Regions from separate parts of the Edwardsiella tarda ATCC 15947 genome, predicted to be linked through region 3. Evidence: predicted binding sites of a transcription regulator. Region 3 holds the regulator's gene; each other region holds the start of a gene.
The links. Region 3 encodes LexA, which represses DNA repair genes until DNA is damaged. Its sites were predicted from a motif close to TNCTGTATGTACATACAGNA; they were not measured.
Positions count from the first base shown of each region.

Region 1: the regulator LexA is predicted to act here: its motif matches at 3,548-3,567, upstream of DCL27_RS17835 (DNA translocase FtsK 4TM domain-containing protein).
Region 2: the regulator LexA is predicted to act here: its motif matches at 4,504-4,523, upstream of sulA (SOS-induced cell division inhibitor SulA).

Region 1 is NZ_CP084506.1:1,285,651-1,295,512, forward strand. Features, by position in the region: gene cydD (heme ABC transporter permease/ATP-binding protein CydD) at 1-1,097, opposite strand, end outside; gene trxB (thioredoxin-disulfide reductase) at 1,326-2,291, opposite strand; gene lrp (leucine-responsive transcriptional regulator Lrp) at 3,015-3,509, shown strand; gene DCL27_RS17835 (DNA translocase FtsK 4TM domain-containing protein) at 3,662-4,213, shown strand; gene DCL27_RS17840 (DNA translocase FtsK) at 4,171-7,776, shown strand; gene lolA (outer membrane lipoprotein chaperone LolA) at 7,912-8,529, shown strand; gene DCL27_RS05985 (replication-associated recombination protein A) at 8,546-9,862, shown strand, end outside.
Region 2 is NZ_CP084506.1:2,262,146-2,272,007, forward strand. Features, by position in the region: gene helD (DNA helicase IV) at 1-873, opposite strand, end outside; gene DCL27_RS10515 (YccF domain-containing protein) at 1,075-1,521, shown strand; gene yccS (YccS family putative transporter) at 1,535-3,673, shown strand; gene DCL27_RS10525 (TfoX/Sxy family protein) at 3,699-4,322, opposite strand; gene sulA (SOS-induced cell division inhibitor SulA) at 4,544-5,041, shown strand; gene ompA (porin OmpA) at 5,408-6,460, shown strand; gene matP (macrodomain Ter protein MatP) at 6,913-7,371, opposite strand; gene DCL27_RS10545 (AAA family ATPase) at 7,575-9,323, shown strand; gene fabA (bifunctional 3-hydroxydecanoyl-ACP dehydratase/trans-2-decenoyl-ACP isomerase) at 9,392-9,862, shown strand, end outside.
Region 3 is NZ_CP084506.1:3,306,455-3,316,316, forward strand. Features, by position in the region: gene DCL27_RS15350 (hypothetical protein) at 1-337, opposite strand, end outside; gene zur (zinc uptake transcriptional repressor Zur) at 804-1,280, shown strand; gene dinF (MATE family efflux transporter DinF) at 1,302-2,636, opposite strand; gene lexA (transcriptional repressor LexA) at 2,776-3,384, opposite strand; gene dpiA (two-component response regulator DpiA) at 3,515-4,201, opposite strand; gene dpiB (sensor histidine kinase DpiB) at 4,194-5,837, opposite strand; gene citC ([citrate (pro-3S)-lyase] ligase) at 6,224-7,300, shown strand; gene citD (citrate lyase acyl carrier protein) at 7,297-7,596, shown strand; gene citE (citrate (pro-3S)-lyase subunit beta) at 7,593-8,489, shown strand; gene citF (citrate lyase subunit alpha) at 8,500-9,862, shown strand, end outside.

The sequences.
Region 1 (9,862 bases), 1.6 Mb from region 3:
TGCGCCTCCAAGGTCAGCGCGCTGTCATGGGACAAGGTGGTGCAGGATGCGCTGGGAGGCGGCGTCGTATCGGCCGCCACCGTTTGCACGGCCTGAGCCTGATCGCTGTCATCGAGGAAGGTGACCAGTGCCTCCGCCGCCCCGATGGCCTGAGCCTTCGCATGGTAGAAGGCGCCCAGATCACGTAGCGGCTGGAAGAATTCGGGTGCCAGGATCAGCACCAAGAAGCCGGCGAACAGGGTCACGCCGTGATCATAGTGACCGAAGTTGAGCTCGCCTAAGTAAGAGAAACCGAAGTAGACCGCCACCACGGCGATCGATACCGAGGCGAAGAACTCCAACACCGCCGAGGAGAGAAAAGCCAGGCGTAATACCTCCATGGTGCGCTTGCGGAAGTCTTCCGATGCCTGGGCGATGTGCTGGGTCTCGGCCTGGGCGCGGTGAAACAGGCGCAGGGTATCCATACCGCGTAGGCGGTCGAGGAAGTTGGCGCTCAGACGGCTCAGGGCCAGGAAGTTACGCCGGTTGGCATCGGCGGCCCCCATCCCGACCAGCGCCATGAACAGCGGGATCAGCGGGGCGGTGGCGAACAGGATCAGCCCGGCGGCCCAGTTGATGGGAAAGACGGCGGCCAAGATCAACACGGGAATGGTCACCGCCAGTGCCATCTGCGGCAGATAACGGGCATAGAAGTCCTGCATCTCTTCGATCTGTTCGAGGATCAGCGTCGCCCAGTGACCGGCGGGGTAGCCCTGGATCCAGGCCGGCCCCAGCAACGCCAGGCGATCGAGCACCAGGGCGCGGATCTCGCGGCGTACCACCTGACCGCAGTGAAAACCGACGCGTTCGCGTAGCCAGCCCAAGAGCGCGCGCAGCACGATGGTGGCGATTAGTAGGGCGAAGTCGTTGAGCAGGGCGGAGCGTGGGGTGTGGTCGATGATGAGCTGTTGCAGTAGGGTGGCTAATAACCAGGATTGCGCGATGATTAGCAGACCGGAGAGGAGACCGAGCAGCATGGAGAGCCGCAGCCAGCGACGGGCTAGGCGGCTATGCTGTTTTAGCCACTGAGTGAGTTCGCGTTGTCGTTGTTTATTCATTAAGCGATCGTGTCTAGTCTGATGCAGGTGAATTAAGATCAGGCCCGGAGCACAGGCGTACGGCAGGCTGAACGCATGCGCCGGCCCAAGCGGGGGTCGGCGGCGCCCTTGATATTACAACGCCTTATTAACCGTTGAAACCGGGGGCAGAGAAATTCTCACACCCCGGCCTGGCGTGACCAGAGACGACCCGCCGCCACAGGCGGCAGGTGTCAGACGGCGTGACGCTTACAAGGCGGCGTGGGCGAGACCGTCGAGATAGCGCTCGGCATCCAGGGCCGCCATACAGCCGGTACCGGCCGAGGTGATCGCCTGGCGATAGATGTGATCCATGACGTCACCGGCGGCAAAGACCCCAGGGACGCTGGTCTGGGTGGCATTACCGTTCAGGCCTGAGTTGACCTGGATATAGCCATCTTTCAGTAGCAACTGTCCCTCGAAGATGGCGGTGTTCGGGCTATGACCGATGGCGACGAATAGGCCGGTCACGGCCAGCTCTTCCAGATGATCGCTCTGGGTATCTTTCAGCCGCAGGGCATTGACCCCCATCTGATCGCCCAGTACCTCGTCCAGGGTACGGTTTGTATGTAGGACGATGTTGCCGCTCTTAACTTTATCCATCATGCGGTCGATGAGGATCTTCTCGGCGCGGAAGGTGTCGCGGCGGTGGATCAGATGCACCTTGGCGGCGATGTTGGCCAGATAGAGGGCCTCTTCGACAGCGGTATTCCCCCCCCCGATGACGGCCACCTCTTGCTGGCGATAGAAGAAGCCATCACAGGTGGCGCAGGCGGAGACGCCACGCCCCTTAAAGGCCTCTTCCGAGGGGAGTCCCAGGTAGCGGGCGGAGGCACCGGTAGCGATGATCAGCGCATCACAGCTGTACTCCTGGCTATCGCCGAATAGGTGGAAGGGACGCTGGCTCAGATCGACGCGTTGGATATGGTCGAAGACGATCTCGGTGTTGAATTTGGCCGCGTGCTGGTTCATCCGCTCCATCAGCAAAGGGCCGGTTAGCCCTTCCGGATCGCCGGGCCAGTTCTCCAGATCGGTGGTGGTGGTCAATTGCCCCCCCTTCTCGACCCCCGTGATCAGTACCGGATTGAGGTTGGCGCGCGCGGCATAGACGGCCGCGGTATATCCCGCCGGGCCAGAGCCCAGAATGAGAAGCTTGCAATGTTTTACGGAGCTCATGAGATCCTCTTTTCCTCTGTGGTACACCTTGTATGGCTGCTGATTTTAAGAAAACTTGCGGATTAAAAAAAGCATGCAAAAAAGATGTTATCAATCTGTGTGATAGGTATTTTCTATCAATAAACCTAACCAATCTTAGCAAGATGCGCTGTTTTCACATGGATATCCAGTCTTTTTAACGGGAATTTTTCCTTTATATTGCTTAAAAGTAGCAAAATCATCCTGCAATCGTGTGGTGATTTTAACCTGAGCAAACGTTGCCTTACGGGCTTATTCGGCAGGTTCCTCTGGTTTTATTTCTTTTGCTTTGACAATCGGCTGTTCATTTGCGAAAACATGGAGAAGAGGTGGGGATTTAGGCCCGATTTACTGGCTGTATGCTTAGCGATGATGCGCTTTGTGTCGCTGTCAGGTCAATCGTCCTCTCTTCTGGGCGGCGTTCCGCCGAGGCGTGCGTAGTAGCATGATGACGCTGTCATGCTGGGCGCGTTGTGAGCCGTCCTGCCGTACACCACGGGTGTGGTACTGGCAGGCAGTAGGAAAACCGGGGTGATCCCGGGAGGTTGTTAAGCGCGGCGTTCCGGGCTATCCGGCGGTCGCAGGAGGTGGCAATGGAAATTGCCAATTGACGGGCAGGCATAACATCTTCTTTTGAGACGATTCTTGGGCAATAACCGCTTGCCGCAAGGGGGTCGCAGAGAAGAGTATAAGAGAGATAACAAGATGGTAGATAATAAGAAACGCCCCGGTAAGGACCTTGATCGTATCGACCGCAATATCCTCAATGAGCTGCAAAAGGATGGTCGAATCTCCAACGTTGAGCTTTCCAAACGTGTAGGGCTTTCGCCGACACCGTGCTTGGAGCGTGTGCGCCGTCTGGAGCGGCAGGGATTTATTCAGGGGTATACCGCGCTATTGAACCCGCATTATTTGGATGCCTCGCTGCTGGTGTTCGTCGAGATCACCCTGAATCGTGGGGCGCCGGATGTGTTTGAGCAGTTCAATACGGCGGTGCAGAAATTAGAAGAGATCCAGGAGTGTCACCTGGTGTCCGGTGACTTCGACTATCTGTTGAAGACCCGTGTACCCGATATGTCCGCGTACCGTAAATTGCTCGGGGAGACCCTGTTGCGTCTGCCGGGCGTTAACGACACCCGCACCTATGTGGTGATGGAAGAGGTAAAGCAGAGCAACCGCTTGGTGATCAAGACGCGCTGATCGCGGGCAGGTGCAAAGCCGCAATAATTTGGGTACACTCCTGTGTATGTATACAGTTTCAGCGCCGGGATACGCCTCGGCGCTGTTCTTATGGCGGGCAGGCCAGATAACATGTTCGCAATGGCAGACAACAGGGCCCTGGAGAGCCTTTCTTGAGCCAGGAATATACAGAAGATAAAGAGGTCGTCCTCAAGCATGTAAGCGGTGGACGGCGAGTGTACGAGGCGCTACTTATTCTGGTCGCGCTATTTGCCGTCTATATGATGGCGTCCTTGATCACCTTCGACCCCTCCGATCCCAGTTGGTCGCAGACCGCTTGGCATGAGCCCATTCATAATATTGGCGGCGGCGCCGGAGCCTGGCTGGCCGATACGCTCTTTTTCGTCTTTGGCGTGCTGGCGTATGCCTTGCCGCCGATTATGTTGGTGTTGTGTTGGGTCGCCTACCGTAAACGGGACGATAATGGCTATGTCGATTATTTCGCCATCGCCTTACGCCTGGTGGGCATGCTGGCGCTGGTAGTCGCGTCCTGCGGGCTCGCGGCATTGAATGTGGATGACCTTTACTACTTTGCCTCCGGCGGGGTGATCGGCAGCCTGATCAGCAGCGCGGCGTTGCCGTTGCTGGGGAGTATCGGCGCGACGCTGGCCATGCTGGGCGCGTGGGCCGTCGGCTTGTCGCTATTTACCGGCTGGTCTGGTTGACCATCGCCGAGAAGATCGGGGCGACCTTGCTCGGTGCCTTGACCTTTATGAGCAATCGCTCGCGTCGCGATGAGGCGGTAGAGGATGAGTACGACGATGACGACGAGCGGGACGATGTCGACGAGGCGCCAGTGGCCGCGCCTTCGACTGGGCGAGTCGATCCATTGTTGGATGACGAGGCCCCGGATCCCCTGTTTACCGGGTTGAGTGCGCGTGATGAGGCGCAGCCGGACGATCCGTTACTGGCCCCGACGGCGGTGAAGGGATTGCGTCCGTTGGATCAGGTCGATGATACTCCGCTCGAGGCGGTAGCACAGGACAATGAGGTCGCGGGGATAGCCGCGGCCGAGCCGACCCTCACCCATGCGCCGAGTGGCGGCACGATCGATGCGCCGCACACGGCCTCGCCTGCAGCGGCGGCGACGCAGTCAGCGACGACGCTGGCATCGGGCGCGCCATCGTTCGTCCCGGCTCAGCCGTTGGTGACGCCTTCGGCGGCAGCGGCTCAGGCAGCGACGACGCAGACATCGAGCGTGCAACCGTTCGTTCCCGCTCAGCCGTTGGCGACGCCTTCGGCGGCGGCTCAGGCAGCGACGACGCAGGCATCGGGCGCACAACCGTTCATCCCGGCTCAGCCATTGGCGACGCCTTCGGCGGCGGTGACCCGGGCGCCGAGTTCCCTGCTGTCGGAGGCCTCCTTCTCCGCCGTGGCCGCGGAAGACGCGCCGTCCTCGGCGAGCGAGTCCCCTTATCGCTTTAGTGCCAGCGACGCGGAGAGTGACGTGTCGTTGGCGCCGATGTACCCCTTTAACCCGTCCGAAAACCCGTCCGACGCGCGTCCCCAGGCATCCGCCTCGGCGCACTCCGTCGGCGGACGTTCCCCCTCGTCGCGCGACGTCGAACCGCCGCTGGGTCACTGGCCGAGCGAGTCGGAACCGGCTGCGGCGGGTCCGCGCGCGGCTTCGTCGAGCGATCTGCCCTATATCAATCCGGGTCTGTCGCCGGATCTACCGGTGTTCGGGGCGGCCAGCCGCCACGAGGATCTGGCGCTTGGCGCGGCCGCCAGCGCCGCCTTCACACCGGCTATCGGCGCCCTGGATGGGGGGCCGCAGGTGAAGCAGGGCATCGGCCCCGAGTTGCCACGGCCCAATCCGGTACGTATCCCGACGCGACGGGAGCTGGCTTCGCTAGGGATCAAACTCCCCTCGCAGCGGATGGCGGAAGAGCAGGCTCGGCGCGAGGCCCAGCAACGCCGGGCGCGTGAGGAGCAGGCGGAGCTGGAGCAGATGCCTGAGGTGCAGGTGACGCCGTTGGGCGCGCCAGCGCAAGCCTCTGCGGATCTGGCGGGTCAGTCTATCTTTGCGCAGGCCACGGCACGGGCTACGGCCGAGCGTGTGACGAGCGCGGAGGCAGACAGCGCCGCGGCGTCCTTGCCCCACTTCTCCGCCTACTCCGAGCCTAGCGCTGCGGCGTCGGTTGAGACGACGGAGGATGAGGATCGTGCCAGCCTGCTGGAGCAGGCTGCACTGCGTGAGGCCTTTGTCAGCCAGCAACGCGCCCGTTATGGTCAGGCCTATCTGCATGAGGGCGAGGATGAGCATGCGTTGGAGCAGGCGCGCTTGCAGCGTGAGTTTGTCGCCGCTCAGCAGCAGCGTTACGCCGATGCGTCGGCCACGCCTGCGCCGACCGCCTCCGTCGCGCCAACGCCACCTGCGCAGACAGCACCCGTCGCCCCGCCAGCGCATCGCCCCGCGCCGGTCGCGCCGCAAACAACATCGGCGGCGCACGATGGGCTGCTTAACTTCTCCGCCCGCGAGGTCTTGGCGCGCGCGGAGCCGTCGCCATCGGATAGCGCGCTGGCCGACTTTGACTTCGCCGCCGTGGATGAGGGGCCGATAGAGCCACTGTTCACGCCATCGCCGCTGCCCAGCAGCGCGCTGGAGGCCCCGACCCATGACGTCACGCCGCCTCAGCCGCTGGCGGCCAGTGGCCATACGCCCGCTCAGGTCAATCCGCAGGATGCCCTGGTGCATCCCTTCCTGATGCGTGATGAGCGGCCACTGCACAAGCCGACGACACCGCTGCCGACGCTGGATCTGTTGGCCTCACCGCCCGCCAATGCCGAGCCGGTGGATATGTTCGCCTTGGAGCAACAGGGGCAGTTGGTCGAGGCACGCCTGGCCGATTATCGGGTCAAGGCGTCGGTGGTCGGCATCTCGCCGGGGCCGGTGATCACTCGCTTCGAGTTGGATCTGGCGCCGGGGGTGAAGGCGGCGCGTATCTCTAACCTGTCGCGCGATCTGGCGCGTTCGCTCTCCGCCGTTGCGGTGCGCGTGGTGGAGGTGATCCCGGGTAAACCCTATGTCGGTCTGGAGTTACCGAACAAGCACCGCCAGACGGTCTACCTGCGTGAGGTACTCGACTGTCCGCAGTTCCGCGACAGCCCGTCGCCGCTGACGGTGGTGTTGGGTAAGGATATCGCCGGTCAGCCGGTGATCGCCGACCTGGCTCGCATGCCGCACCTGCTGGTGGCCGGTACCACCGGTTCCGGTAAGTCGGTCGGGGTCAACGCGATGATCCTCAGCATGCTGTTCAAGTCGACGCCGGATGAGGTGCGCTTCATCATGATCGACCCGAAGATGCTGGAACTGTCGGTGTATGAGGGCATTCCGCACCTGCTGACCGAGGTGGTCACGGATATGAAAGATGCCGCCAACGCCCTGCGCTGGTGCGTCGGCGAGATGGAGCGGCGTTATCGCCTGATGTCGGCGCTCGGGGTGCGTAATCTGGCGGGATACAACGATAAGGTCCGCCAAGCGGCCGAGATGGGGCGTCCGATCCCCGATCCGTTATGGCGTCCGGGGGATAGCATGGATGCCTTGCCGCCGGCGTTGGAGAAGCTGCCCTACATCGTGGTGATGGTGGATGAGTTCGCCGACCTGATGATGGCGGTGGGTAAGAAGGTCGAGGAGCTGATCGCGCGCCTGGCGCAGAAGGCGCGTGCCGCGGGGATCCATTTGGTGCTGGCGACGCAACGCCCGTCGGTCGATGTGATCACCGGCCTGATCAAGGCCAACATCCCCACCCGAATCGCCTTTACCGTCTCCAGCAAGATCGACTCCCGCACCATCCTCGATCAGGCCGGGGCGGAATCGCTACTGGGCATGGGGGATATGCTCTACATCCCGCCCAATACCTCGATGCCGGTGCGTGTTCACGGCGCCTTCGTGCGTGATGAAGAGGTTCATGCCGTGGTGCAGGACTGGAAGGCGCGTGGGCGTCCACAGTATATTGATAGCATCACCGCCTGTGAGGATGGCGAGGGCGGCGCTGGTGGCGGCCTGGACAGCGACGATGAGCTCGATCCGCTGTTCGATCAGGCGGTCGCCTTCGTGATCGATAAGCGTCGCGCCTCGATCTCCGGGGTGCAGCGCCAGTTCCGCATCGGCTATAACCGGGCGGCGCGCATCGTCGAGCAGATGGAGGCGCAGGGGATCGTCAGTCCGCAGGGGCATAACGGCAACCGTGAGGTGTTGGCGCCCCCGGCGGGTGATTACGATTAATCGCGTGCTGGCGCGTGGTTTTTCCCGCGTGCCAGCGTACGCCTTGGCGTATACTCATTACGCGGTGCCATGTCTGCCCGTGGCTGCGCTGGTCCGGGTAGACCGAACTTATTCTTGTTGAAGGTAATCATTCCGATGAAAAAGCTGTTAGTTGCCTGCTGTGTTGTCGTGAGCGGCATGATGTCGGCCTCCGTTCTGGCGTCGCCGAGCAGCGATCTGCAAGGCCGTCTGAACAAGGTCAATAGTTTCCATGCCAGCTTTACCCAGGCCGTCAGCACGGCGGATGGGACGGCGGTACAACAGGGTGAGGGCGAGCTGTGGGTGAAGCGTCCCAATCTGTTTAACTGGCACATGACCTCACCGGATGAGAGCGTGCTGGTCTCCGATGGCAAAACCTTGTGGTTCTACAATCCGTTCGTCGAGCAGGTCACGGCCACCTGGTTAAACCGAGCTACCAGCAATACGCCGTTTATGCTGATCACCCGTAATGACGCCAGCGAGTGGGCGCACTATAACGTGACCCAGCAGGGTAACACCTTCGATCTGACGCCGAAGAGCAACAAGAACAACCTGAAGAAATTCACCATTACCGTGTTGCCGGATGGCACCATCAATGGCTTCAGTGCCGTCGAGCAGGACGGTCAGCGCAGCGTCTATACCCTGAAGCGCCAGCAGAATGGGGCGGTCGATGCGGCCAAGTTCCGCTTCACGCCACCGCCGGGCGTGACGCTGGACGATCAGCGCCAGAAGTAAGCCCAGGACGCCGCTCGTGAGTAATCTCTCCCTCGACTTCGCCCAGGATACCTTCCAACCGCTGGCCGCGCGCATGCGGCCGCAGACGTTGGAACAGTATATCGGTCAGCGTCATCTGTTGGCGGCGGGCAAGCCGCTGCCGCGCGCCATCCTGGCCGGCCACCTGCACTCGATGATCTTGTGGGGGCCGCCGGGAACCGGTAAGACCACGTTAGCGGAGTTGATTGCGCGCTATGGCCATGCCGAGGTGGAGCGCATCTCGGCGGTCACCTCGGGGATCAAGGAGATCCGCGAGGCGATCGAGCGGGCGCGCCAGAATCGCGATGTCGGTCGGCGCACGATCTTGTTCGTCGATGAGGTGCATCGTTTCAATAAGAGTCAACAGGATGCCTTCCTGCCGCATATCGAGGATGGCACCATTACCTTTATCGGCGCCACCACCGAGAACCCCTCCTTCGAACTGAACTCGGCGTTGCTGTCGCGCGCACGGGTCTATTTGCTCAAGGCGCTGGAGGCGCAGGACATCGTACAGGTGTTGCAACAGGCGATGAGCGATAGCGAGCGTGGCTACGGTGGGCAGGATCTGCTGCTGCCGGAGGAGACGCGCGATGCACTGGCGGAGCTGGTTAATGGCGACGCCCGTCGGGCGTTGAATACCCTGGAGATGATGGCCGATATGGCCGAGGTGGATAGCCAGGGCCAGCGTCGCTTGACAGTGGATCTGCTGCGTGCGGTCTCCGGCGAGCGCAGCGCGCGCTTCGATAATCACGGCGATCGCTATTATGATCTGATCTCCGCGTTGCATAAGTCGGTGCGCGGGTCGGCGCCGGATGCCGCCCTGTACTGGTATGCTCGCATCATCACTGCGGGGGGCGATCCGTTGTATGTGGCGCGGCGCCTGCTGGCCATCGCCTCGGAGGATGTGGGCAACGCCGATCCCCGCGCGATGCAGGTGGCGATCGCCGCCTGGGACTGCTTCACTCGCGTCGGTCCGGCGGAAGGGGAGCGTGCCATCGCCCAGGCCATCGTCTACCTGGCCTGTGCGCCGAAGAGTAACGCGGTGTATACCGCCTTCAAGGCTGCCCTGCGCGACGCCAAGGAGCGTCCGGACTATGACGTGCCACCTCATCTGCGCAACGCGCCGACCAAGCTGATGAAGTCGATGGGGCTGGGCGAGGAGTACCGCTACGCCCACGACGAGCCCAATGCCTACGCGGCGGGCGAGGTCTACTTCCCGCCGGAAATGGCGCAGACGCGCTATTATCAGCCGACCTCGCGCGGCCTGGAGGGCAAGATCGGCGATAAGCTAGCCTGGCTCGCTGAGCAGGATCAA
Region 2 (9,862 bases), 1.0 Mb from region 3:
TACGGGCTTACGCCCCGCCTGTTCGACGATCTGTAATGCCAACGCGTGAAAAGTCTTTGCCGCTACCGAGTCGCCCCCCGGACAAGCGGGTAGACGTTGTGCCATTTCCTGCGCCGCTCGCCGACCGAAGGCCAACAACAGGATCTGTGGCCCCTCGGCCAGTCCCCGCTGCAGCAGCCAGGCGACGCGCGCCAACAACACGCTGGTCTTCCCGCTGCCCGCGCCCGCCAACACCAGCACGTTAGCCTCGCCATTGACCACCGCCAGCGCCTGGCTGGGATTAAGCGGCTGCGCCTCGACCTGAGCGAAGAAGTCCGCCTGCTCATTCAGCATACGTTGGCTCCACTGGCGGTTGTGCTGTTGGCGCAATGACTCCCCCTCATCGCGCCAGGCTAAGCAGTCGTGATACAACGATGCACAGACGGGGAACTCGGCCAAGCGGGCACACGGCAATGGCAAGGCTTGGAATGCCGCCGCGATCGCCTGGACGGCCTGCTCCAGCTCGTCGCGCCCCAACCAACCGTCACGTGAGCTCAAGGCTTGCAGTGCCTGACACTGCACCTGTAACACCTCGGCACAGATCTGCGCCATCTCCTCACTCCACGCCTGCCAACTTTGCCGCAGATGGTGATAGAAGCGTTGCGTCTCCTGCCAGTCGGTGCCATGCAGGCGCACCACCCGTTGATCGGGGAGCTCAAACTCCAACTCCCCCCACACCAACCCACGCTTGCAGCGCAGTGCCATCAATTGGTTGAACGGGATCAGATAGTGGTGCCGCTCTCCGCTCACCTCGACGCCGGCGTTCAGCATACGCACACAGTTATAAGGGTGCTGCGCCAGGCGCTGCCCTAATTTGGTGGCTCTGAGTTCCATGCTCTCTTTTACCCGTGTTGACGCCATCATGTAGACAGTTTACTCAGGAATCGCCGGCGGCTCTAGGCACCTTCCCTCATCCGCTGAACGCGCACGACGCCAGCGAAAGCGACTAAAACGCAATGCACCACATTCCGGCCAGCGAGGAAACAGGGTAAACTGACGCGTCGTAACCGCCCTAATCCTAATGAGTTGATCCCAATGAGAACCGTACTGAATATTCTGAATTTTGTGCTTGGCGGCTTTATCACCACCTTGGGCTGGCTACTGGCGACCGTGGTGAGCGCCTTACTGGTCATCACCCTGCCGCTGACGCGCTCCTGCTGGGAGATCACCAAGCTCTCCTTGCTGCCTTATGGCAATGAGGCGGTACATGTCGATGACCTCTATCCCGAGCGGAAGAATGGTCTGCTCAGTGCCGGGGGAACCCTACTCAACATCCTGTGGCTGGTGCTGTTCGGTTGGTGGCTCTGCCTGACTCATATCGCGGCGGGTATCGTACAATGCGTGACACTGATCGGTATTCCGGTCGGCATCGCCAATTTCAAGATCGCCGCTATCGCGTTATGGCCGGTCGGACGCCGCGTCGTCTCGGTCGAAGTCGCGCAGGAAATGCGTCAGGCCAACGCCCGCCGCCGCTTTCAGTAACGCGCATTAAGCCATGTCGGTATTTGTCGCCTTCGCGCCCAGCCTGCGCCGTTACGCCTATAACAGCGCACTGCTGTATAACCTGCGTATCTTCATCGCCCTGGCCGGTGCGGCCGGGGTTCCTTGGCTGTTGCAACAGCCGCGCCTGACCATTCCCCTGACGCTGGGGGTGGTGGCGGCCGCGCTGACGGATATTGACGACCGTCTGGTCGGGCGCCTGCGTAATCTCGTCATCACCCTGGTCTGCTTTTTCATTGCCTCCGCCTCCATCGAGTTGCTGTTCCCCTACCCCTGGCTCTTCGCCTGCGGCCTGATGCTGTCGACGGTCGGCTTCATCCTACTCGGCGCCCTAGGACAACGCTACGCGACCATCGCCTTCGGCGCCTTGCTGATCGCCATCTATACCATGTTAGGCACCTCGATGTACCACTTCTGGTACCAACAGCCTCTACTGCTGTTGCTGGGCGCCGTGTGGTACAACCTGTTGACGCTGATCGCCCATCTGCTGTTCCCTATCCGCCCGGTACAGGAGGGGATCGCACGCAGTTATAACCAGTTGGCCGCCTACCTGGATGCCAAATCCAATCTTTTCGATCCCGATCAAGAGCAGATGGATCAACCGCTGATCGATGTCGCCATGGCGAATAGTGCCCTGGTCAGCACCCTCAACCAGACCAAACTCACGCTGCTCACTCGTCTACGCGGCGATCGTGGCCAGCGCAGCACACGGCGCATGATGCACTATTACTTCGTGGCACAGGATATCCACGAACGCGCCAGCTCCTCGCACTTTCAATATCAACAACTGTGTGAGATGTTCCGTTACAGCGACGTGCTGTTCCGCTTCCAGCGCCTATTGATGCTCCAGGCTCGCGCCTGTACGCAACTCGCCCAGAGCATCATCCTGGTGCAACACTACCAGCACGACGCTCGCTTCGAGCGCGCTTTCTGTCATTTGGAGTCGACGCTGGAGCGTCTCGCAGCCCAGCATGGCCGCCAGCATGTCTTGGTCAAGTCACTATTCAATCTACTGATTAACCTGCGCGCCATCGATGCGCAACTGGCGAATATCGAGTCGGAGCAGACGCTGGCGGAGACACAGGCGGAAGAGAGCACGCTCGCCGAAGATCGCATCACCGGTTGGCACGATATGGTGTTACGTATCCGCCGCCACCTCACCCCACAATCGCCCCTCTTTCGCCACGCGGTACGCATGGCCGCGGTATTAGTCGCCGGTTATGCCTTCATCCAATTATCGGGCATGCGACATGGTTACTGGATCATGCTGACCAGCCTGTTCGTCTGCCAACCCAACTACCATGCCACGAAACGCCGCTTGTGGCTGCGTATCGTCGGGACGCTGGCCGGCATCCTCCTGGGTCTACCGGTGCTGTATCTGGTCCCCTCGTTGGAGGGGCAACTGCTACTGATCGTGATCAGTGGCGTGTTGTTCTTTGCCTTTCGCAACGTGCAGTATGCCCACGCCACCATGTTTATTACTCTGCTGGTCTTACTCTGTTTCAACCTCCTGGGAGAGGGATTCGAGGTCGCTTGGCCACGGGTGTTTGATACGCTGCTGGGTTGCGCCATTGCCTGGGCGGCGGTGACCTTTATCTGGCCAGACTGGCACTTCCGCCAATTGCCGGCGGTGATCGCCCGCACGCTGAATGCCGACTGCCGCTATCTGGATGCCATTCTGGTGCAATATCACCAGGGCAAGTCCAATGCACTGGAGTACCGCATCGCCCGACGCGATGCACACAACTGTGATGCCGAACTGGCGGCCGTCGTCTCCAACATGTCACTGGAGCCACGCCACGCCTCCCCGTCGCAGGAGGCCGCCTTCCGCCTATTAGGGATCAACCATACCCTGTTAAGCTACATCTCCGCCCTCGGCGCCCATCGCCAGCGCCTGGATGACCCGGTCATTCTCGCGCTACTCGACGATGCGGTTTGCTATATAGACGATGCGCTAAACTACCAGGATGAAGCGTTGGCTGCCCGCGTGCGCCAGGCGCTCGACCATCTGCATCAACGCCTACAGGATGCCGATCGCTCGGGGGATAGCACCGGACAGCTGGTACGGCAGCAGATCAGCCTGATGCTGGCGCTGCTGCCCGAACTTACCCGGCTAAAAAAATCGCTGGTATGATCCCTTGGCAACCATCTGACTAGCGCTACTTCTTATAACGCCAGCGATGGGCGTTGCCCTGCAACCACTGGCGTAACGCCTCGTTTAACGGCCGTGGCAAGACGGCGCTATGGCAGCCCTGCACCGCCGCCGCCAAGTCGAACAACACACGATCGTCGACTTGGTGGTTGGCCTCTTTCAGTTGGCTAAAGGCCTGTGTCGCCCCCACGCGGGCGAGATCCTCCAGTGAATAGATACCGATACGGTACAAGCGCCGTTCCATATTGATGGAGATATTAGGGCGTGTATGCAGACGCATCATCGCCGCCAGACGCGAGGCCTGATCGCTACGCGCCTGTTGTAATGAGCGCTGGAGGAGATCGGCAAGGCTGTGCGGATGCTGCCACATCGCCGCATCCACCCGATAATAATTGAGACGGACAGGGAAACCGCGCTTGGTATAGATAAAGGGGCACATGCCGCGCGCCGCATAGTCTCGCCCCAATGCCTCCCGGCCCCGCAGGTATAGCTCACCCTCGGCAATTAAGGCAAACATCACCCCATCACACCAGACTCCGAGCCCACCGAACTGAGATCGTTGCGAAACCTGTCCCAGATCCGCAAACAGCGACTCCGCAACCCTACGCTTTTCATCGAGCAATCCATTCATGCGTAGCTCCTTAATAATCATCACAATTAATGACCTTTAATCAGGTCGTCACGGGAAACCGTTAGCAACATAACTAATCCCGCATGAACGCCCAATACACAAACGGAGCACAGGTGGTTTTACATCCGATAAATGCGAGGCTCATTCAAAAAAATAGGTTGATCTTCGGTCAGGCTGGAATTACTGTATAGACATACAGTATACAGATAGAGAACACGATTATGCGTACCTCCTCGTTGCCTCCTGCCACTGACCGCACGCTGTTCAACCGTCCCGCCTATTCACCCGTCGCGATGATGCCGCAAAGCGGCTTTGTCAGTGAATTCGGCTATGGCGATCAACAACCGCTGTTATCATTGCTGCTGCCGCCATTGCTGCGTCAGCTGGGAGAACAATCGCGTTGGCAACTGTGGATCACCGCGCAACACAAGCCCAATAAGCAGTGGCTCGCCGCCTGCGGCGTACCGGTAAATAAAGTGATGCAGTTGCAACGCGCCGAGGCGGGTGAGGCGATCCATGCCATGGAACAGGCACTGCGTAGCGGCAACTACAGTGTGGTACTCGGATGGTTACCGCCACTCACCGCGAGTGAGCGATTGCGTCTCAATCAGGCGGCAAAGGCCGGCAATAGCATCGGCCTCCTGATGCAGCCCTGGGAGGAAACACGATCTCCCTCAGGCCATCGCGCAATAAAGCGACGGACTGAACAATTCCACTGAAGCACTTTAGGACAATTCCAAGAATACACACGGTAAAGATAAAAATACGTTTTCCCATAATAGTAAAACCAGGGTGTAACGGGGAAAGGCATAAGAAGCGGGCACATCTTCCCATGAACAAAAAAACATCACCTGTTAGCCAAAGTGCACGTCTAGAAAATTTTTTTGGTGAGCCTAATCACATCGTACTTGTAAGTTTTTAATCTCGTTGTAGACTTGTTATCACGACGGCTGTGTGGAATATCTATAATTATTACCTGACTAACAGCGTAATAAAACTGAGTGGCAGCCGGATAAAGGGTTTTAAACTAAGAGCTAGTGTTATACATAGCTCATTGCCTATTTTGGATGATAACGAGGCGCAAAATGAAAAAAACAGCGATCGCATTAGCAGTGGCACTGGCAGGTTTCGCGACCGTAGCTCAGGCAGCTCCGAAAGACGATACCTGGTACGTAGGTGGTAAACTGGGTTGGTCCCACTACATCGGTAACAGCTTTGAGAATATGGACTCCACGAAGTCTCATCCGAATCAGCTGGGCGCCGGTGCTTTCTTCGGTTACCAGGCTAATCCGTACCTGGGCTTCGAAATGGGCTACGACTGGCTGGGCCGCATGGGCTACACCGGTGACGTGAACGGTAAGTTCAAGGCACAGGGTATCCAGCTGGCTGCCAAACTGAGCTACCCGCTGATGGATAACCTGGACGTCTACACCCGTCTGGGCGGCATGGTATGGCGCGCCGATGCTCACGCATCTGACGCTACCGACTATGTATCTGGTCATGACACTGGCGTTTCTCCGCTGGCCGCGATCGGCGTTGAGTACGCACTGAACAAAGACTGGGCAACCCGTCTGGATTATCAGTATGTCAACAAGATCGGCACCAGCAGCCAGACCGGCGCACGTCCGGACAACACCCTGCTGAGCCTGGGCGTTGTCTACCGTTTCGGTCAGGATGATGTCGTTGCTCCGGCTCCGATCCCGGCTCCGGCTCCGGCTCCGATCGTTGAAACCAAGCGTTTCACCCTGAAGTCTGACGTCCTGTTCAACTTCAACAAATACACCCTGAAGGCCGAAGGCCGTCAGGCGCTGGATCAGCTGTACACTCAGCTGAGCAGCATGGATCCGAAAGACGGCTCTGTCGTCGTTCTGGGTTACACCGACCGCATCGGTTCCGACCAGTACAACCTGAAACTGTCTAAGCAGCGTGCTCAGACCGTGGTTGATTACCTGGTTTCTAAAGGCATCCCGGCTGACAAGATCACCGCCCGTGGTATGGGTAAAGCGGATCCGGTTACCGGTGCTACCTGTGACAACGTGAAGCCGCGCGCTGCCCTGATCAACTGCTTGGCCCCGGATCGTCGTGTTGTTATCGAAGTGAAAGGCATCAAAGACGAAGTGACTCAGCCGCAGGCTTAATCACGATAACCTTTGCATAAAAACCCCGCTCTGCGGGGTTTTTTATCGCGCTATCATAGCGAGCACAAGGCGAGCCATCACGGCTAACGTCCCCGTCGACACCGCCGGATGCGCGCTATTCATCCAGCAAGCCCCGCTTATTTTCTTACCCTAGCCTCTCTCATCCGCTCGATCTTTAATTTCCCGCAGGGGATCGCGCTGAGCGCAGGCAATAATCAAACGACGGTGATAGTGCTTAGTTATTCTTTTTTATATGGAGAGCGTCGTTATTTTTTCTTTTTAGGAATATGCGCACGAAATAAAGCCGTTAGCGACTGTTATCACATCCGTTATGTATAGATAATAAAGCGATTAATTATAGATAATATTATGCGTTATGGTAATAACGTAACGCCGTCACAGGAGCATGGCCGCTATTCTCCCGCCACTCGCGACGGGCAAGAAGCCCCCCATCACTCTTGGGTACCGCGTAAAAATTCCTGTAAATCCTGTTTTAACGAGCTCATCTGATTGGCGTACTGCTCCTTACGCTCCGCATCCTCGATCAACTGTACGATGGTATCGGATAGCGTACTCCCCCGCCGTTGTGCCAACGCCGCCAAACGCTGCCAGACTAAAAACTCCAGATCGATGGATTTCTTGCGCGTATGCTGGTTTTCGGCATTAAAGTGGCGCTTACGACGGGCACGGATGGTCTGTTTCATCCGATTAGCCAAGGCCGGATCCATATGCTCACGGATCCACGTCTGTACCTTTACCGGCTCATGCTCCAAGCGCAACAGTTGCTCCACCGCCTGCTGAGCCTGGCTCAACTCCTGATAACGGGTAATCGACTCCCCCTCCCGCTGCTTTTTCACCAGGTATTTCCACTTCCAGCCGCACTCTAGATTTTCAAGCTGTTGATATTTCATATCGTTTGCTCGTGACACGGTAACTTATGACTAAGGATAACAATTTTTTTCACTTTTGCCGTATCAAAATCCGCAGAAAGCACAAAATTTAACCTGTCGGCGACAAAGCCCACAATCCTCCCGCTCAGCAGACGGAGTTTCCTGTGCAGCCAGGCGGATTCTTGTATAATTGTTTTTTTCTGACTGACGATGATTTGACAACGTTGAGCAACTTCCGACTAGAGTGGCAATCGCTACTGCCCGATACAACTCCTTATACCTCTGTGTTCAGCAGTGCCGCCGCGCTGTCGGCCATCACCTTTGCCGAGTATCAGCCCCGTTTGGAGAATAGCCTGGCTCACTTCTGCCACGCCCATGCCCCCAGCCCCTTTATGCTGGTCAAGGCTGACTGCGATGGTGAGCACCTCACGCGTCTGCAACACGCCGTCGAGGCACTACTGCCCCCTGGCGAGCTATATGGTAGCCGCTACGATATTACACCGGACCAGATTCGTGTCGCGCCCGCCACACAGCCGAGCGATAACCTGGCGGCCAGCCAGCGAGTGCTCAGCGCCGAATGGTGTGAGGGTGAGCAGCTATTTGGCACCGTGCGCCAGAGTAAGAACGGGCTCCAGCTACAGCCCGGCCTGGTGCATCAAGCCAACGGGGGCGTACTGATCCTATCGCTGCGAACCTTGCTGGCACAGCCGCTACTGTGGATGCGCCTCAAACAGTTCGTCACCAGCGGGCGTTTTCAGTGGCTAGCGCCGGACGAAAGTCGGCCATTGCCACAGTCCATCCCCGAGATGCCGTTGCAGTTAAAGATCTTGCTGGTCAGTGACCGCGAGGGGCTGGCCGACTTCCAAGAGTTGGAACCCGAATTGTGCGCCAGCGCGCTGTATGGCGAGTTCGAAGTCGATATGCCCTTGATGGATGAGGAGGACATGCGGCGCTGGTGCGCCCTGGTCACGACCCTGGCGGCCGAGCAACACCTTCCCCCCATCGAGCAAGACGCCTGGCCACTGCTGGTGCGCAGCGCCGTACGCTATAGCGGCGATCAGAACCTATTGCCACTCAATCCCGTCATGCTAGGGCGCCTACTGCGCGAAGCCGCGCTGTATGCCGATCCACACATCAACGCCGAGGCGCTCAGTCAAGCGCAAACTGCCCGTCGTTGGCGCGAGAGCTATCTGGCCGAGCGCATGCATGATGAGATCGAGATCGGGCAGTTACTGATCGAGACCGAAGGCGCCGCCATCGGCCAGATCAATGGCCTGTCCGTCTTGGAGTATCCCGGCCATCCCCTGCTCTTCGGCGAGCCGTCACGCATCAGCTGTGTGGTCTATCAGGGTGACGGCGAGTTCACGGATGTGGAGCGTAAAGCCGAACTGGGTGGCAATCTGCATGCCAAGGGGATGATGATCATGCAGGCCTTCCTGATCGCCGAGTTGGAGCTGGATCAGCAACTGCCCTTCTCCGCCTCGCTGGTCTTCGAGCAATCCTACGGTGAGGTCGATGGCGACAGCGCCTCCCTGGCCGAACTGTGCGCGCTGATCAGTGCCCTGGCCATGGTCCCCATCGACCAACAGATCGCCGTGACGGGTTCCGTCGACCAATTCGGCCATGTGCAGCCCATCGGGGGCGTTAACGAGAAGATCGAAGGCTTCTTCGAGGCCTGCCAACGCCGTGGCTTGACCGGGAAGCAAGGGGTGATCATCCCCGCGACCAATGTCCGTCACCTCTGCCTCAGCGACGAGGTCGTCGAGGCGGTCAAGGCAGGAACCTTCCATCTCTGGGCGGTCGAGAACGCCGAGGATGCCCTGCCGTTACTGACCGGCGTCGCCTATCTCAGCGAGAATGGCCCCAGCTTGTTGGGCGCCATCCAGGCGCGTATCGCCGCCGCCAACCCCTTGTTAGATCGGCGCCAACTGCCTTGGCCGCTGCGCTGGTTAAACTGGTTCGGTCGTGGCTGATCGGACTTGTTCAGCGTACACCTGTTAGCTAAGATGGGCGCTTCATTGGATAAAGGCTGACGAGAATTATGGTAGATAAACGCGAGTCCTATACAAAGGCGGATCTGGAAGCATCGGGTCGTGGTGAGCTGTTCGGCGCAGGCGGACCTCCGCTGCCATCAGGCAACATGCTGATGATGGATCGCGTCATCAAGATGACGGAAGATGGTGGTAACCACAACAAGGGTTACGTTGAAGCGGAGCTGGATATCAATCCGGATCTGTGGTTCTTCGCCTGCCACTTCGTCGGTGATCCGGTGATGCCGGGCTGCCTCGGCCTGGATGCCATGTGGCAGTTGGTCGGTTTCTACCTCGGTTGGCTGGGTGGCGAAGGCAAAGGCCGCGCACTGGGCGTCGGCGAGGTCAAGTTCACCGGTCAGGTACTACCGACGGCGAAGAAGGTCACCTACCGCATTCACTTCAAGCGCGTCATCAACCGTAAGCTGATCATGGGTCTGGCGGATGGCGAGGTGCTCGTCGACGGTAAATTGATCTACACC
Region 3 (9,862 bases):
AACTACGACGCTGGGTATGACGATGAAAGGCATCGTAGCTAAAGGCGTAGGTCCCGGGGAAAAACTGACTGACCAGATGGGTTAAATAGCTTTCCCGTCGATTAATGATAATCACCGGTAGCATGCTGTGCCGACGGATATCATCCATGCCGTGCAATAAGCGTTCACGGCGCCAGTCCGTCATCAACAGCATGCCGGATGATTCGGCGCGATCCACGAATTCAGGCAACAGGGAAAGATCCGTTAGTTGAATAATCGTAGAGTGTGGCTGGTAAATTGCGCAGATTGCCTGGCGTAAAGGCCAACTCTCGATCGCCACGATAATATCCATATCCATTATTATCCTTTCCGTCGTCTGCGCATCGCGGGCGATCGTGCGGCGCTAGAGGTCCACCGCTAGACCTCTCTATCTATTTATCGCTCCGATCAATAATGTCAGTCCACCCCAGCCAACACTCAGCGGGCCCAGTCAAAAACCGACATTCATTTAGAACAGGAAAAATTACCCTGTCATCCAGTACGCGTCTGCCCATCCGGCGAAATAGCAACGATATTTAGGACAAGAAAACAACAAGGCTGACCCTCAACCGGCAACCCCTACAACCCCTACAACCCCTACAACCCCGGGGTGTAAGTTTATTGAGGTTCTTTATGCGAGGGGTGGACTTAAATACTAGCGGTGATATTCCAACCTCATCACGCGGCCGTGGCGTAGCAGATGTCACCTAGACAAAGGCGCCCATTACGAGACAGGCCCTAATTGTGGTAAAATCACGGTACGCTACTGGCAGGAAACCGCACTCATGACCACCCCAAATTTGCAGCGACTGTTAACCCAAGCCGAGCAGCTCTGTCGGCAGAGGAATGTCCGCCTCACGCCACAGCGGATGGAGGTACTACGCCTCATGGCCGCCCAGCAAGGCGCCATCAGCGCCTATGATCTGCTCGATCTGCTGCGTGTCTCCGAACCTCAAGCCAAGCCGCCGACTATTTATCGGGCGCTCGACTTCCTGCTGGAACAAGGCTTCATCCACAAGATCGAATCCACCAATAGCTACGTGATGTGCCACCACCTCGACGAACCGAGCCACATCTCGGCGTTACTCATCTGCCACCGCTGCGGTCAAGTGCATGAGCGTCCAGCCGATGCCCTGCAACAGCAACTGGCACTACTGGCACAACAGGCGGGATTTAGCGTGCAGCACAGTGTGATCGAGGCACATGGCCTCTGTCAGGCCTGTGCGCAACAGCCGGCAGAGACAGAGCCCGCGTCACACTAATCCCGCGTCTCCCGCCTCCTCCTACGTTGCCGAGGGGGAGGGAAACCAACGATCCTCGCGCCAACAGCGTCGCCAGATCAGCCACAGAGACAGGCCACGCAGCGTCAAAAAGACCGCCAGCGCCAACCATAAACCCTGATTACCCAGCCAGGGCACGCTCAACAATGTCAGGCCATAACCCAACGCGGCCAATGCCATGCTGTTACGCATATCCGCCCCACGCGTCGCACCGATGAATACCCCATCCAATAGGTAACACCACACCCCGAGTAACGGCAACACCATCTGCCAAGGAAGATAAGCGATCGCTAATGCGCGCACTTGGGGCAACGTCGTTAATAGCTCAATGATGTCACGGCCAAACAGGCCATAGGCGACGGCAAATAGCAGGGCGACCATGCCGGCCTGACGGCAGGCGGCGCGCCATACCCGCTGCAATCCGGCGGCATCGCGCGCGCCATAAGCTCGACCAGAGTGTGCCTCAACCGCATAGGCGAAACCGTCGAGCGCGTAGGCGGTGAAGGTCAGCAGATTCATCAGCACCGCATTGACCGCGACCACGCTGGCCCCGAGACGCGCACCGATCACCGTCAGTGAGGCAAAGCAGATCTGCAATAGTAGCGAGCGCAGCATGATATCGCGGTTCAACGCCAGCAAACGGCGCAGATCGCCGCGCCAGGCGTGATGGAAATGTTCCCGCCGTAATCCACGCCGCCGCATGACATGCAGCAGCAACCCCACTCCCAATAACAGGGTGACGTAGTCGGCGATCAGGGTGGCCCACGCCGCACCGGCTACCTTCCAGCCCAGACCGACCACGAACCAGAGATCCAAAACGATGTTGACCAGGTTGCCCGTGACCAGCAGAAGGACCGGCGCCCGGGCATACTGCACCCCTAACAGCCAACCGAGGATCACCAGATTGGCCAAGGTCGCCGGTGCGCTCAGCCAACGAATGCTCATGAAGAGCTGCGCCTGAGCCTGAATTGCCGACTCGGCACCGACGATATGCAGAACCCATTCGATCAATGGGCCACGCAATACCACAATCGCGCCACCGGCCAGCAACGCCATGAGCAGGGGCTGAACCAAGGCTCGAGCCAGGGCCGGACGATCATCTGCGCCGTAGGCTTGGGCACATAGCCCGGTGGTACTCATACGCAAAAACAGCAATAACATGAACAGAAAGGTCGTCGCCATGCTGCCCACTGCTACCCCGCCCAGATAAACGGGTGAATCTAAATGGCCGATCACCGCCGTATCCACCACCCCCAGCAGGGGTACAGAGACATTGGATAGGATCATCGGCAACGCCAGGCGCCATAACGCCTTGTCCGCCTGCGGGAAACCTCGCATCCCTCCCCCTTATCAAGCTAGCCCGCGTTGACCGCGGCAAGCACCATAAAAAAACCCCGCGCACTCGATGTCCGCGGGGTAGAGAAATGACGGCGTGAATCGGCCGAGTGGAACCAAAACGGCTCAAGCCTGGGGCGATTTAGATCCAGTCGCCGTTACGGATCACTCCCACTGCCAGCCCCTCGATGGTGAAGTTCTGCTCGCGCAGATCGACGACGATGGGCTGAAAATCGCTATTTTCCGGCAACAATTGCACCACATTCCCCTGCTTTTTCAATCGTTTTACTGTGACTTCATCTTCAATGCGTGCCACAACAACCTGGCCGTTGCGTACATCCTGAGTCTTGTGCACCGCCAACAGATCGCCATCCAGGATGCCGATATCGCGCATCGACATGCCATTCACCCGCAACAGAAAATCGGCACTGGGTTTAAACAGCGAGGGGTCGACCTGGTAATACCCTTCGATATGTTGCTGCGCGAGCAAGGGTTCACCCGCGGCGACCTGACCGATCAAGGGCAAGCCAGACTCGTCCTCCATCAGCAGACGGATACCGCGTGAGGCGCCGGAGACAATCTCGATCACCCCCTTGCGCTGTAACGCTTTCAGGTGCTCCTCGGCAGCATTGGGCGAGCGGAAGCCGAGGCGCTGAGCAATCTCGGCACGCGTCGGCGGCATGCCGGTTTGCTCGATATGATCGCGAATCAGATCATAGACCTGCTGCTGCCTGGCCGTTAATGCTTTCATTCCGCCCCCTGTTCGTTTATACAGTTTTGCTGTGAGTATATACAGGTAGCGGATAATTTAAAACCGTGAAATACACAAAACAGCGGGCCCTAGGTGCGATCCCCGATAAGCCCCCAGCGCGCTATCAACGTCAATTTTTACTCTGTGCGCGGTAGATGCGCTGTGGGCGCCCCACCTTGCCGTAGACGATCTCTGCCACGATCTGTTGGCGTGCGGCGCAAAACTCTAGGTAACGGCGCGCCGTGGTACGGCTCAGCATCAAGCTCTGCGCCACGCTCTCTGCGGTATGGCGTGCCTGCTCATCGACGAATAACGCCTGCACCTTCTCCAGCGTCAAGGCATCGATGCCCACCGGCAGATCCTCTTTGCTGTCGCCGCGCGCATAGGCGTTATACATGCTATCGATCTGACGTTGGCTGGCATTCTGGCGCCCACTGAGCATGGAGTGACGCTGCTGATAACGCTCCAACGTTTGTCCCAAACGTTCGTAGGCGATAGGCTTAATCAGATAGTCGAAGGCGCCGCTACGCACCGCCTCGGAAACGGTATTCATGTCGCTGGCAGCGGTTGTCAACACCACACCACCAGGGTAACGTTGTTGAGCCAACTCATGCAGGAGTTGTACCCCTACCCCATCGGGCAAATAGTTATCCAATAAGATTAAATCCGGGTGAAAGCTTTTAATCATCGCCCGAGCTTGCGCCAGATTACCGGCCAGCCACAGTTGACCACAGCCGGGGTGATTACGAATAAACTCCGCGTGCATCTCAGCCAGTGGAGTCTCATCCTCGACGATTAATATATTGATTTTATTCATGCTCACTCTTCACCTTCGGGATAAATACAGAAAATAGGGTGCCATAGGGCTGGTTATCCTCCAGCGTAATGGTGCCCCCGCAACGTCCCACATAGCGGGCAATCAGGTAAAGGCCGATACCATGTTCCCCCGGTTCCTCCACCTTGCTACTGACGCCCTGCTCAAAAATTTTATCTTTCAACGCATCCGGCACGCCGCATCCTTGATCGGCGACCTCGATAATGACCTCCGCCCCCTCATCCGACAAGTACACCTCGACGCTCCCATTGCCCGCCGGGTTCTTCAGACTCGCATCGAAGGCGTTATCGAGCAGGTTGCCAAGCACCGCCGCGAATTCTGTACTATCTAAACCGCTGGGCAGGGCATGCAACTGGCTGCCTTCGACAATCGTCAACGTCAGCCCCAACTCGCGCGCCCGATGCACTTTACCAAACAACAGACCGGCAACCACCTTATCGCTAAAGGCATCGCGCAGATGATCGATCAACTGCTGTTGCTCCTGCGAGGCTCCGCGCACCATCTCTAACGCACGATCGTACTCCTTCATCTGTAGCAACCCGCTGAGGGTCGACATCCAGTTAAGATGCTCATGACGCACGGTGCGCAGGCTATCGACATACTGCCGGATCTGCGTCAATTGCGCATTCAGCGTATTGATATCATCTTTACTACGGAAACTGATGATCGCCCCAAGCAGGGTATCACCATCGCCGGAACGGATAGTGGCCCGATTGGCGATCACGTTCAAACCATTAAAGGTCAGAATGGCATCGCGCCGATCTTCATCGATACGATCGGTAAAGAAATCTGCCGGTGAAACGACCTGACTAATCGGCTGCCCCAGCCACTGGCGTCCCGGGGCACTCAGCCCCAACATTTTGCGGGCATTACGGTTTATTGCCGTGATCTGCCCCTCAGGATCGACGGCGATCAGCCCCTCGAATACCGCACCAAATAGCGCCTCCATCTGACGCACCACCTGCGCTATCTGACGAGGCTCCATGCCCATCATCTGCCGACGAATATGGGCGGCGAACAGCCAAGATAGTAGCATCATCAACACCAGTACCCCGACAAAGACGCCCGCCATCGGCAGCAAGAAGTCGAGCCGCCAGCTGTCGATCTTACTCACCAGATAACCCAGGGAAATGACGCCAATCACCTTCCCTTGATGGTCGAAGATCGGCGTCTTGGCGCGCATCGCCATCCCCAGCGACCCTTTGCCTGAGATAAAGTAACTCTCTCCCCGTTCGAGGGCGCCCGGCTTATTAAACTGCATCTTATGGCCGATCTTGGCCGGATTCGGGTGGTACAAACGAATCGCGTTACGATCGCCGATGACCACATAATCGAAGTCGGTACCAGTCCCCAGGCGATCGGCAATCTGCGCTAATCGGTGAACATCACGATCCTTCACCCCATCGATAATGCTATCCATCGAGGCGATGATCTTGGCCTGGTTCATCGCCATGTCACGCACTTGCCTCGTCATGTAGTCTTCAAAACTCGCGGAGAGGTATTTACCCAAGGCGGCGAACAGACAGCAAGAAACCAATAGTAACAGGAGGAAAATACGCAATGGGAACGCCATACGGCGGAAAAAATTTACCGCATTACTCTTTGGCATTCTTACCATCGTCATCTCACCTTTTAAGACATTTCGATTACCTTTAACACCCTCAAATGTAACCGATTTGTTTCCAGACAAACTGTCCATAATGTTTTTCTACTTTGCAGATTATCGCTATTAAACTAATTACGCAAATAAAAACCAGCAAATAAAATTCTTTATTTAAAATTACGAAAATAAAAACTATTAAGGTAATTTAAAACTGCTTTCCGTTTGTGAATTAGGTCAAAAATTCTCGGTCAATTCCTAACTAGGATTAATTTAACCACAGCCAACGGTAATAAAAATAGGTGGAAAAGTTTTATTACCATTGATTGAAAATGAAAAGTTATTAAGTTGATAAAAGATACATTTATTTAACTTAGCCATGCTAACGCAGCGCAGGAATCCCTATGTTCAGCAATACTGTTTTCACCCAGGTTAAGCGCTCTGAGCAAAAAAGGATTGCCGATATCACTCAGTTTCTGCGTGAAAATGGACTTAATATAGATACTTCTGTAGAAATATTTATTTGCGCTATGCGTGATAACAAAATTATCGCCTGCGGTGGTATCGCTGGCGATATCATAAAATGCGTCGCCATCAGCGCATCGGCTCGCGGCGAGGGATTAGCCCTCACGCTGGCCACCGAGTTGGTCAACTTGGCTTATGATTTAGGTCGAAACAATCTTTTTATCTATACCAAAGAAGAAAATGAAGAGATGTTTCGCCAGTGCGGATTTGCCACCATTACCCGCGTTCCCGGGATTATGGTATTGATGGAGAACAGTAAAGTCCGCTTACAACGTTATGCCGAAAATTTAGCAACGCTACGCCACCCAGGGAAAAAAATCGGTGCCATCGTGATGAACGCCAATCCGTTCACCAACGGACACCGTTATCTTGTCCGACAGGCAGCCAGTCAGTGTGACTGGCTGCACCTCTTTTTAGTACGCGAAGATACCTCGCGTTTTTCTTATGAAGATCGTTTGGCGTTGGTGCGTGAAGGCGTGGGAGATATCACCAATCTCACACTGCACCCCGGCTCCGAATACATCATCTCTCGCGCCACCTTTCCCTGCTATTTCATCAAAGAGCAGGGCGTGGCCGACAACTGTTACACCGAAATCGATATCAAGATATTCCGGCAGTATCTGGCGCCGGCGTTGGGCATCACCCACCGTTTTGTCGGGACGGAACCCTTCTGTCCGGTTACCGCCAAATACAATCAGGATATGCGTTACTGGCTAGAGACACCGGCGTTGCCCTACCCGCCGATCCATCTGGTTGAAGTGGCTAGGCTGACCTATCACAACACCCCCATTTCTGCCTCCTGGGTACGCAAGCTGCTGGTACGCAAAGATCTTCCGGCAATCACCCCACTGGTACCCGAAGCGACCCGAGCCTATCTGGCACGCCTGATCGCCTCGATGCCGGCGGGTGTCGAGCGCCGACCCCAGGAATCCGTCTTAGTTACAGGTGACAAATGAAAATAAACCACGCAGCCGTCGCAGGCACCCTTGAGTCGAGCGACGTGATGGTGCGCATCGCGCCCATTGAAGACGACCAGGCCCTCGATCTGCAAATCAGTAGCAGTGTCGAAAAACAGTTTGGCGACGCCATCCGCGCCACCGTACTGGAGGTGCTCAACCAGCATCAGATCCGCGGCGTACAGCTGATCGTCGACGACAAAGGCGCCCTCGACTGTGTCCTACGCGCCCGTCTGGAAACCCTGTTGGCGCGTGCCGCCGACCTGGTCAGCCTGCCTTGGGAGGATCGCGCATGACACCGCAACAGAAAACTCGTACCCGCCGCAGCATGCTGTTTGTACCCGGCTCCAACGCCGCCATGCTGAGCAACGCCTTCATCTATAAGGCCGATGCCTTGATGTTCGACCTGGAAGACTCCGTGGTACTGCGCGAGAAAGATGCCGCACGCCGCCTGGTCTACCATGCGCTGCAACACCCACTGTACAACGACATCGAGACCATCGTGCGCGTCAACGCGTTGGACTCCGAGTTTGGCGTCGCCGATCTGGAAGCCGTGGTACGCGCCGGAGTCGATGTGGTGCGTCTGCCGAAAACCGACAGCGCCGAAGATGTCATCGCTATCGAAAATGAGATCGCACGCATCGAACGCGCCTGTGGACGTGAAGTGGGCAGCACTGGCCTGCTGGCCGCTATCGAATCCGCCCAAGGCATCACCCAGGCGGTGGCCATCGCCCACGCCTCACCACGCCTGATCGGTATCGCGCTCGGCGCCGAAGACTATGTACGCAACCTGCGTACCGAGCGTTCCCCGGAAGGGATCGAGCTGCTGTTCGCCCGTTGCAGCATCCTGCAAGCGGCTCGTTCGGCTGGCATCCAGGCCTTCGACACCGTCTACTCCGACGCCAATAACGATGAGGGTTTCCTGCGTGAAGCCTCTCACATCAAACAGTTGGGCTTTGACGGCAAGTCACTGATCAACCCGCGTCAGATCGAGTTGCTGCACAACCTGTACGCCCCGACCCAGAAAGAGGTCGATCACGCGCGTCTGGTGGTTGAAGCCGCCGAAGCCTCCGCTCGCGAAGGACGCGGCGTGGTTTCCCTGAACGGCAAGATGGTCGATAGCCCGGTTATCGAACGCGCGCGTCTGGTGCTTTCCCGCGCGGCCCTTTCCGGCATCCGTGAAGAATAAGGCGATAAAGATGACACAAGATACCCAACGAAACGCCCGCGTAACCGCCTTTAGCCAGCAGGATAGCGCGCTGCCGGCATTCAACGACGTCAGCAAGGCAGACTATCAGCAACAGCGTCCGCGCGATCGCAAAGTATGCGGCGATCTGCAAGAAGCCATCCGCCGTAGCGGCCTGCGCGACGGTATGACTATCTCCTTCCACCACGCCTTCCGTGGCGGCGATCTGACCCTGAACCAGGTGATGGACGCCATCGCTGCCATGGGATTCAAAGATCTGACGCTGGCCTCCAGCTCCCTGAGCGATTGCCATGCGCCGTTGGTAGGCCACATTCGTAACGGCGTGGTACGCAAGATCTATACCTCCGGGCTGCGTGGCCCGCTGGCCGATGCCATCTCCCATGGTCTGCTCGACGAGCCGGTTCAGATCCACTCCCATGGTGGTCGCGTTCACCTGATCAATAGCGGTGAATTGAACATCGACGTCGCCTTCCTCGGGGTACCCGCCTGTGACGCCTTCGGTAACGCCAATGGCTACACCGGCAATGCCTGCTGCGGCTCGCTGGGCTATGCGCGCGCCGACGCTGAGGCCGCCAATAAAGTCGTCCTGTTGACCGAAGAAATCCTCGCTTATCCGCACAACCCGGCCAGCCTGACCCAGGATCAGGTCGATCTGATCGTCCAGGTCGAGCATGTCGGCGATGCCAGTAAGATTGGAGCCGACGCCACCCGCATGACCTCCAATCCGCGTGAGCTGCTAATCGCCCGCAGCGCAGCGGAAGTGATTGCTCACTCCGGTTACTTTAACGAAGGCTTCTCATTGCAAACCGGCACCGGCGGTGCCTCACTGGCGGTCACGCGCTTCCTCGAAGACAAGATGCGCCGCGCCGACATCCGTGCCGACTTCGCCTTGGGTGGCATCACCTCCACCATCGTCGATCTGCACGAGAAGGGGTATATCCGTAAGCTGCTCGACGTACAGAGCTTTGACCGTGCCGCCGCTGGCTCTCTGGCGCGTAACCCGAACCACATCGAAATCAGCGCTAACCAGTACGCAAACTGGAGCTCCAAAGGCGCCGCCGTCGATCGTTTGGACGTGGTGGTGCTGAGTGCGCTGGAAGTGGACACTCACTTCAACGTCAACGTACTGACCGGATCCGACGGGGTACTACGTGGTGCCTCCGGTGGCCACTGCGATACTGCCATCGGCTCTGCGCTCTCCATCATCGTGGCGCCGCTGGTACGCGGGCGTATCCCGACTATCGTCGATAACGTGCTGACTTGCGTCACGCCGGGCTCCAGCATCGACATCCTGGTCACCGACCACGGTATCGCCGTCAACCCGGCGCGTCCAGAGCTGGCACAGCGCCTCAGCG